Longibacter salinarum: one gene and its partner. The protein of the gene in region 2 interacts with the protein of the main gene of each other region in a pairwise test. Links are inferred from orthologs where the notes say so. Each region holds a gene or a part of one and is shown on either strand. Other genes may lie near its edges.

The links. The genes of interacting proteins can lie anywhere in the genome.
Region 1: the proteins of sucC (region 2) and sucD interact in binary tests that used the Escherichia coli proteins (3 or more experiments, as listed by UniProt). The link is inferred for Longibacter salinarum from one-to-one orthologs.

What each region holds. Positions count from the first base shown.
Region 1 is NZ_PDEQ01000004.1:16,969-19,865, reverse strand. It holds sucD (succinate--CoA ligase subunit alpha), read left to right. Parts: upstream 1-962; coding sequence 963-1,832; downstream 1,833-2,897. Other genes in the region: serA (phosphoglycerate dehydrogenase), read left to right, coding at 2,785-2,897; yihA (ribosome biogenesis GTP-binding protein YihA/YsxC), read left to right, coding at 1,996-2,580; CRI94_RS08545 (hypothetical protein), read left to right, coding at 704-982; CRI94_RS08550 (Asp-tRNA(Asn)/Glu-tRNA(Gln) amidotransferase subunit GatA), read left to right, coding at 1-559. UniProt on the Escherichia coli protein: Succinyl-CoA synthetase functions in the citric acid cycle (TCA), coupling the hydrolysis of succinyl-CoA to the synthesis of either ATP or GTP and thus represents the only step of substrate-level phosphorylation in the TCA.
Region 2 is NZ_PDEQ01000003.1:271,280-277,088, reverse strand. Bases 1,218-4,197 are described here. They hold sucC (ADP-forming succinate--CoA ligase subunit beta), read right to left. Parts: upstream 3,306-4,197; coding sequence 2,130-3,305; downstream 1,218-2,129. Other genes in these bases: CRI94_RS07475 (LptF/LptG family permease), read left to right, coding at 3,519-4,197; CRI94_RS07485 (putative LPS assembly protein LptD), read left to right, coding at 1,218-1,968. Also shown: more of CRI94_RS07485, read left to right, coding at 1-1,217; more of CRI94_RS07475, read left to right, coding at 4,198-4,676; CRI94_RS07470 (hypothetical protein), read right to left, coding at 4,838-5,227; CRI94_RS07465 (DUF3467 domain-containing protein), read right to left, coding at 5,313-5,633; CRI94_RS07460 (cystathionine beta-synthase), read right to left, coding at 5,799-5,809. UniProt on the Escherichia coli protein: Succinyl-CoA synthetase functions in the citric acid cycle (TCA), coupling the hydrolysis of succinyl-CoA to the synthesis of either ATP or GTP and thus represents the only step of substrate-level phosphorylation in the TCA.

The DNA.
Region 1 (2,897 bases), on a different replicon or contig from region 2:
GGACACCGTCGAGGTGCTTCAGGAACAGCGAGCGGAGCTCAAAGAAGCAAAGCAGGAGGCCGAGCGAAATGGCAATGCGCAGCGCGCGGAGCGGATCGCGACCCAACTTAAGGATACGAACTCGACACTGGACGCCCTGTACACGCGGTCGCGAACGGAGGGCTTTGGCGAAGAGGTCAAGCGTCGCATCATGCTCGGGACGTATGTCCTGTCCGAGGGCTACTACGACAAGTACTACGAGAAAGCACAGCGCGTGCGGACGCTCATCCGTCATGACTTCGATCGAGCGTTCGAGTCGTGTGACGTTCTGATTGCACCGACGACCCCGACGCCGCCATTTCGTCTCGGCGAGAAAACGGACGACCCGCTGTCCATGTATCTCAGCGATGTGTTTACGGTGCCCGCGAGTCTGGCCGGCGTCCCATCCCTCTCCGTTCCCATCGGGCGGCACCCCTCCGAGCCGAACCTACCTGTTGGCATGCAAGTGATCGGCCGCCACTTCGACGAGTCCCTACTCCTTCAGGTCGGCCAAGCCGTCGAACGAATCAATGAGGGATGAGCGGTGAGGTGCGGGGGGATGGGGACGTCTGAAGGTATGGAAGTGTGAAGGTGTGGACGGTAGAAACGGAGAGATGGTTGGCCGCAAGCGTGGAAAGCCAGGTCCCGTAAGGGCGCATCGCAATGCGCCCGCCGCGTATCGCCGTTGGTTCGCCAGAGCATCGACATGCGCCCGGGCTACGTTCTACCGTTGCTACGCCAAACGCCGCAGCGCCGTCTCGCGGACGAAGAAATGCCGGAGATTTTGCGGTTGCGCGGTGTGCACCGTACCATCGACACCGTGGAGGGCGCAGGCGCCGCTCGTCGTTCGAACAATCGGGCGATTCGCGGGCATGAGCGCCTGCGCGAGAGCGCCAATCCGATATCGAGCACGACACGCCAACTCAAAGCAGCCTCGTCTACGCATGAGCATTCTGGTCAATAAGGACACCCGCCTGGTGGTGCAGGGCTTTACCGGCTCGGAGGGCACCTTTCACGCGGAGCAGATGATCGAGTACGGCACGAACGTCGTGGCCGGCGTGACCCCTGGCAAAGGTGGTCAAACGCACCTCGACCGCCCCGTCTTCAACACGGTGGAGGAAGCCGTCAAACAGGAGGGAGCCAATACCTCTATTATCTTCGTTCCGCCGCCCTTCGCCGCAGACGCCATTCAGGAGGCGGCAGAAGCCGGGATCGAAGTGATCATTTGCATCACTGAGGGCATCCCGGTCAAGGACATGAAGCCGACGTATCACTACGTCCAGAAGTCCGGTGCCCACCTCATTGGTCCGAACTGCCCGGGCGTGATCACTCCCGGAGAGGCTAAGATCGGCATCATGCCCGCAATGATCTTTGAGCCCGGCAACATCGGTGTCATCTCCCGCTCCGGTACGCTGACGTACGAGGCGGTCGACCAGCTTACGCGCGCCGGCTACGGCCAGAGCACGGCGGTTGGCATCGGCGGTGATCCCGTCATCGGCACGCGCTTCATCGATGTCCTCAAGCTGTTCGAAGCTGACGACGACACGGACGCCGTCGTGATGATCGGTGAAATTGGAGGCTCGGCGGAGGAGGAAGCCGCGGCCTTCATCAAAGAACACATGACCAAGCCGGTCTTTGGCTTCATCGCTGGCCAGACGGCACCTCCGGGGCGCCGCATGGGTCACGCGGGCGCGATTGTGTCCGGGGGCTCAGGAACGGCAGAAGCCAAGTTCGCCGCGCTCGAAGAAGCGGGCGCAACGGTCGTCAAAAACCCGGCGCTCATCGGCGAAACGGTCAAAGAGACGATCGGGTAGGTCAACCAGCGGAGAACGTTTGCCCTCCGCTCCCGACCCCGACAGACAGTGGCGCCGCGTCTCCGGAAACGGAAGCGCGGCGCTTTTTTATCGGCTCGCCTCCGCATACCGAAGCGTTCGCACTTCCATTTCGCCTTCCGCATTTAGCCCTTCGCATTACATCATGTTTGACAAAGCAGAATTTACGAAAGGGGTTGTTTCGTGGAAGCAATTGCCTCGCGACGGCCGCCCAGAGATTGCCTTCGTTGGTCGGTCCAATGTTGGGAAAAGCTCGATGCTGAACGCAGTGATGAGCCGCAAAAAGCTTGCGTACGTCAGCAAGCGCCCCGGCAAGACGACGGAGTTCAATTTCTTTCTCATCGATGGGAAGTACTACTTCGTCGACCTACCGGGATACGGCTACGCCCGCGTCTCGAAGAGCATGCGGGAGAAATGGGCAAACCTGATCGAGCAGTATCTAGACGAACGGCAGACGCTGCGTGCGGTCGTTCACCTGATCGATAGCCGGCATCCTCCGATGGAGCAGGACGAGGACCTGATCGACTTCATGCGGGGGAGTGATGTGCCGTATCTCATCGCTTTAACGAAGGCTGACAAGCTCTCTGGAAACGAGCGCTTTAAAACGGTCCAGCGTCTGGAGAAACGTCTGGAGGAGGTCGGACGGTCCGTTCCAATTATTCTCACGTCTTCGAAGTCCGGACGCGGGATCAAGGAGATGCGGGGATGGCTGCGAGACTTTCTGGGATAGCCAGCGCCGGGAGCCGTAGGGTCCGCCCGGGCTCCGTTACGTGCATCGGAAGCGCTTCCGTGGAGAGCAGGCCGGATTTGGGTGGAGACTGTGTGCAGAGTTGGCGGTTTCTTTACGGAGCGCCTCCTGCGTTCGACGGCAACGGTGGCTTCCTTACAAGCGTACGGTCTTGCCTTTCTTCCCACGAAATCTGAGCCCGGCTTTATGCCTCATACAGTTCTGATTACGGACCCCGTCGATCCGGTCTGCACCGACATGCTGGAGAACAAGGGGTTCGAGGTAGATTTGCTTCTTGAGTACGACGAAGAGACGCTTCG
Region 2 (5,809 bases):
AAGCGATACCGGTACTCCGGGACCCTGAGCCTTGAATACCTTCGCGAGCGCATCGGAGAATCGGAAGACCCCGACGTGATCCGACGTCAAGAAGGCCGATTGAACTGGCAGCACTCGCAGACACTAAGCCCCACAGCCTCGTTAAACGGAAACGTAAACCTCGTCACGTCTGGTGATTACCTCCAGGACAACGCGAGAAACGTAAACGACGCCGTCCGCCAGACAATTAGCTCGACCATTCGATACCGGAAGCAGTGGCCAGACGGGGGACGTAGCCTGTCGATTTCCGCACAGCAGAACCAACAACTATCTACCGGAAGCGCCACTGTCGGCCTTCCCACGGTCAACTTCACCCAGAGTCAGTTCAAGCCGTTTCGTAATGAGGAGAATCTGAACGAACCGCAGTGGTACGAGAAGATCGCCCTCAGTTACGACATGTCGTTTGACAACCAGTACCGGTTCAACCCGCGCCGCGAGGAAGATCTGCTGGCGGAAGGGGACACCACCGCCGCCGAAGCAGAATGGTACGACGCGCTGTTCAACCCGGACCTGTACCGCCGTGCGACCGGCAACAACGAAACGCCACTCGATCCGGAAATGTCGCACAGCATCCCCGTCAGTGCCTCGTATCGCGTGTCGCGGTTCAACCTCAACGTAACGCCCAACGTACGCTACAATTCCAACTGGTACCTCTACACACAGCGCCTCGTCCGCGAGACGCAGGAAACCGAAGACGATCCGTCTACACCCAATGTCGATGAATCGAGTATCGACACGGTCAGCGTTCCGCAGAACGTTCAAGGGTTCTACAGTCAGAATGAGTTCAGCACGAGCCTCAACCTGACGACAGAAGTGTTTGGCGTCTTTCCCCTCAAAGCGGGCCGCTTCGAAGGTCTCTTGCATCGTCTGTCGCCCAGCATCGGCCTCAACTATCAACCCAATTTCAACAACCCGTTCTGGGGGCAGACACGCGTGCTGAAAGGGTTAGACGGACAACCTGTCAAGAACGACCGGACAGGCGAGAATCAGTTGTATGACATCCGTACGGGACAGCTCGTCGGTCAGGGAAGCCAGCAGTTAGCCATCAGTTTTCGGGCGGGAAACGAGTTCGAAACGAAGCGCGTCCGTGTTGACTCGACCGGAGAACAACAGGAGAATCGCATCAAGTTCCTGGATGTGGATGTGTCAACCTCGTATAACTTTGCCGCCGATAGCCTCAATCTTGCAGATGTTCGCGTCAATGCGAGGACCACGATTGCCGATCTGGTTAACATCCAGTCGAGCGTCACGATGACACCGTACCAGTTCACGCGACTCCCCGGCTCAGGATCAGAAGACGTGCGGTATCAGCTCATCGATCGGTACGAGGCGGCCGATACGCCGTGGAAGCCACTCCGATTTACGGATCTGAGCCTCAGCATGAGCATGAGCCTCTCTCCCAATGGGGCCTCCCCGGGTCGAAATCGGTCGATGGGCCCGAACCAATCAGGAGGACCGAATGGTACCGGCTCCTTTCGAGGCGTAGATCCGTACGCCGCCTACCGGACGTACACAGGCTATCCGCAATTCGACACGAACTGGCGGCTGAATTTGGACCTGACGTACTCGCTCTCAAAGCGCTTTGTCGATTATGAGCGCCGTGCGTCCACGCGCATCAGCGGGAGCGTTGCTGCAACACCCAAGTGGCGAATCAATGTTGACAGCAATCTGGACCTCGTCGAAATGAAGTTGCGCCAGACCAACTTCAGCGTCAGCCGCGACCTCGGCTGCTGGTCACTATCTTTTGGCTGGTCCCCCATCGGCCGGAGGCAGTACTACAGCTTCAGCCTGGCAGTCAATCAAGGCATGCTATCGAACCTGCTCCGACTCGATATTCCGCGAGGCGGTAACAGCAATGTCTTCCGCGACATCGGGTCCCGGGTCGGACAGTCGGCAGCAGGTGCAGCAGGCGGCACGGGCGGGTTTTAGAACAAACGCGACCGGCAGGCTCCGCAAACGTCATGCGATGAGTCCTCTGTCCCGAAGCAGAAACGAGGGATAGCACAATCAAAAAAACGCACCGCCCTGGAACGGGGCGGTGCGTTTCTTTCTCGTGCCAAGCGGCACCAAAAACCTGCAGGCCTTCGGCGTTATGCGACACCGATGGCGGACTGGACTTTCTCGGCAGCTTCTTTCAGCAGGACCGCCGACTCGATCTCAATGTCGCTCTCGTCAAGGAGAGCCTTTCCTTCTTCGGCGTTCGTGCCCTGGAGGCGAACAATGAGTGGAACCGTGATGTCCACGTTATTGGCGGCCTGGATGACGCCCTTCGCGACACGGTCGCAACGGACGATACCTCCGAAGATGTTGACGAGGATCGCTTCGACATTCTCATCCTTCAGGATGATACGGAAGCCTGCTTCAACCGTCTCCGCATTGGCCGATCCACCCACATCCAGGAAGTTCGCTGGCTCCCCGCCGGCGAGCTTAATGATGTCCATGGTCGCCATAGCGAGCCCGGCGCCATTTACCATGCAACCGACGTTTCCGTCGAGCTTGATGTAGCTGAGGCCGTGCTCTCCAGCCTCCACCTCCGTCGGATCTTCCTCGTGAATGTCGCGCATCGCCGCGATGTCGTCGTGGCGGAAGAGCGCGTTGTCGTCGATGTTGATTTTTGCATCGACGGCAATGACATCGCCATCGCCCGTAAGCACGAGCGGGTTGATTTCGGCGATCGTGGAATCCGTTTCCTCAAAGGCCTTGTACAGCGCCATAATGAAGCGGACGCCCTGTTTGAATGCTTTGCCTTCGAGACCAAGAGCAAACGCGAGACGGCGGGCCTGGAACGGGCGAAGACCGATCGTTGGATCGATCCAGGCTTTGTGAATCGCTTCGGGCGTCTCTTCCGCGACCGTCTCGATCTCGACGCCGCCTTCGCTGGAGACCATGATGACGTTCATGCTCTTCTCGCGATCGAGCGTAACGCCAACATAGAACTCCTTCTCAATATCAACCGCGTCCACAATAAGGATCTTGCGGACGAGCTGTCCTTCCGGCCCCGTCTGATGCGTTTTAAGGGTCATGCCGAGGATGTTGGACGCGTGCTCTTCCACCTCCTCGACCGACCGGGCCAGCTTCACACCGCCGCCTTTCCCGCGTCCACCAGCATGGATCTGGGCCTTCACGACGAACATGCTTGCGCCTTCAGCCTCAAGATTCTTGGCGGCCTCAACGGCTTCGTCGACCGACTCGGCCACGACGCCCGGCTGGACCGCTACGCCGTACTCGTTCAGGATGTCTTTCGCTTGGTATTCGTGGAGTTTCATGAACGCGGGACGTGTTGCGTGATCAGGGAACGGGCGAGTAAAGTATGTGCTCTATGACAAAGAATCTACCATGCCCCTTGGCAGCCTCGAATCTTCCCAACGTTTCCACGTGAGACGCGAAGAACGCGACCCCACTACTGTGTGAACGCACCGAAAGGGGCTGCCCAACGATAAACCACGCCGATTCCCCGTTCCGTAAGCGTCCTTCGCCGGGTGGTCAAAACCCGCCTCCGTCTCCTGCGTAATGAGGTAATCCGCTCCATTCCATCGTTTCTGCGCCTTCCATTGACGCGGTTCGAACGCCACATCGCTGCTCGCCTGATCAAGGGATTCGTTCTCTTTGTCGGTGCGCTGATTATCTTTTTTATCGTCCTGCACTGGGTCGAGTACAGTGACGACTTCCTGGATCGTGGCGCCACACTCCAGGAAGTCTTCCTCGTCTATTATCCGAATTACATCCCGGAAATCGTCCGGCTCACGTCGCCGCTCGCCCTCTTTCTGGCGTGCATCTATCATACCGGTAAACTCGCTCAGGAACTCCAGCTGACAGCCCTACAGACGTCCGGCGTGTCCCTCTACCGTCTGATGGTCCCCTACCTCGGCGTCGGCCTCCTTGTCACCGTCGCGATGTTCGGCTTCAATGGGTGGATCGTACCAAAGGCCAACGAAACCGTCGTCGCGTACGACAACAAGTACCTGAACCCGAGTTCGAGTACCGTCGACGTAAGCGAGGTGCACCGTCAGAATGGCCCGAACACCATCATCAGCGTCGGCTACTACGACCGCCGGGACAACACCGGCCACCGCGTCTCCATTCAGCAGTTCAAAAACGCTACGCAACTCGAGTATCGTGTGGATGCGAACCGCATTGTCTGGGTCGACTCCACCGAGACGTGGCAGCTGCATTCCGTGACGAGGCGCTGGTTCGACGACACGGGCATGACGCGCGAACAGGAAGCTGGAACTGCAGATACCACCCTACACGTTTTCCCCCGCGACTTCGCACGCACGCAACGGGACGTGGAAGCAATGACGATCCCGGTCGCTGCTGAATACCTGGACGCCTTGCGCCGCTCGGGTGCCGGCCATCTCGGGCGCCCGCTCGTGGCCTACTACACGAAATACGCGTACCCGTTTGCTAATTTGATCGTCGTCATGATCGGTGTCCCCCTCGCGGCCGTGCGACGGCGCGGCGGACAAGCTTCCCGATTTGCCATCGGCCTACTCACAGCATTTGTGTACCTCGCTCTACAGAAGCTTGCAGAGCCCTTCGGCTACGCGGGGACGCTCCCGCCGGCCTTCGCCGCCTGGTTTCCGCATGTTGCTTTTGCTGCGATCGCTGTCATCGTTCTGTGGCGCACGCGAAAATAACGGGGCTTCGTCCCCGACAGGCCAACCGCACGCACTCCTCTTCTCTATCGCTGCGGCGGTTTGCTACCAACGCCAAATGAACGAAAAAACGTCCCGACCACAATTCGTGGCGAGACGTTTTTTCATGTAGGGTCGTGCACCAGACACTACCATGTCGTGTCTCAGAATGCGTAGCGAACACCGATCCGACGAACCATGACGACAACCGGACTGCTTACACCATCGGCCGATTCTACGCTGCAGCGCGTGTATGCGACGCCGGGTGTGAGATACACGTTCGGCGGTACCGCAATCGCGTATCCCCCTCCCATTTCGAACCCGAGCCCTCCGTCGCTGATTTCTTCGTATGTGCCCTGGTTTGCTTCTGCATAGAGCGTGTGGTCAACAGCCCCAAGGCGACCGAAAGGACCACCGGACGTGGTCGATCCATAGCGTATGCCCAGGGCGATCCCGGTCGCAGTATACGACACATCCGCACCGTCGCAAAATCCGCCGGAACAGCCAAACCGGCTCCGCTCAACGCCTGCTTGCGCGCTGAGACCAGTAGCCACATCATACTGGACGTTTCCGCGGCGGGAGAGCGCCGGATTCATGGTCACGCCCGTCTGCGCACCGTGACTGTTATCCCCTCACGTATCAGGCTTCTCCGACGCCCCCACCGAAGTTCATCGGGCGGTCCGGATGATCGGGTGGGTCGATTTCGCCGTGGGCGTTCTCGTACCGTTCTACATTTTCTTCGAGAGCAGCAAGGATTCGCTTCGCATGGCTCGGCGTAACCAACACGCGATGCTTCACCTTCGCTTTCGGCACACCGGGCACCATTCGGATGAAGTCAATCACGAACTCTTCCGGAGTATGGGACACCATTACGAGATTCGCATATGTGCCCTCGGCCGTGTCCTCATCAATTTCGATATTCATTTCCTGCGGGTCCTGCTGGGCGCCAAAGTCTTCCATCAGTGAGGTCTAGCGTGTTGGAATGAAAATGTCCGAATGCGACAGCTTGAAGGAAACGAACGTCCTGTTCAATTGCGAAACTGGGACGTCACCTCTCAAGAAAGAAACGCCGGCTCGAGAGATCTCGAACCGGCGCTGATGCAACCATCGACGGAACTCGAAGGGTTAGGACGAAC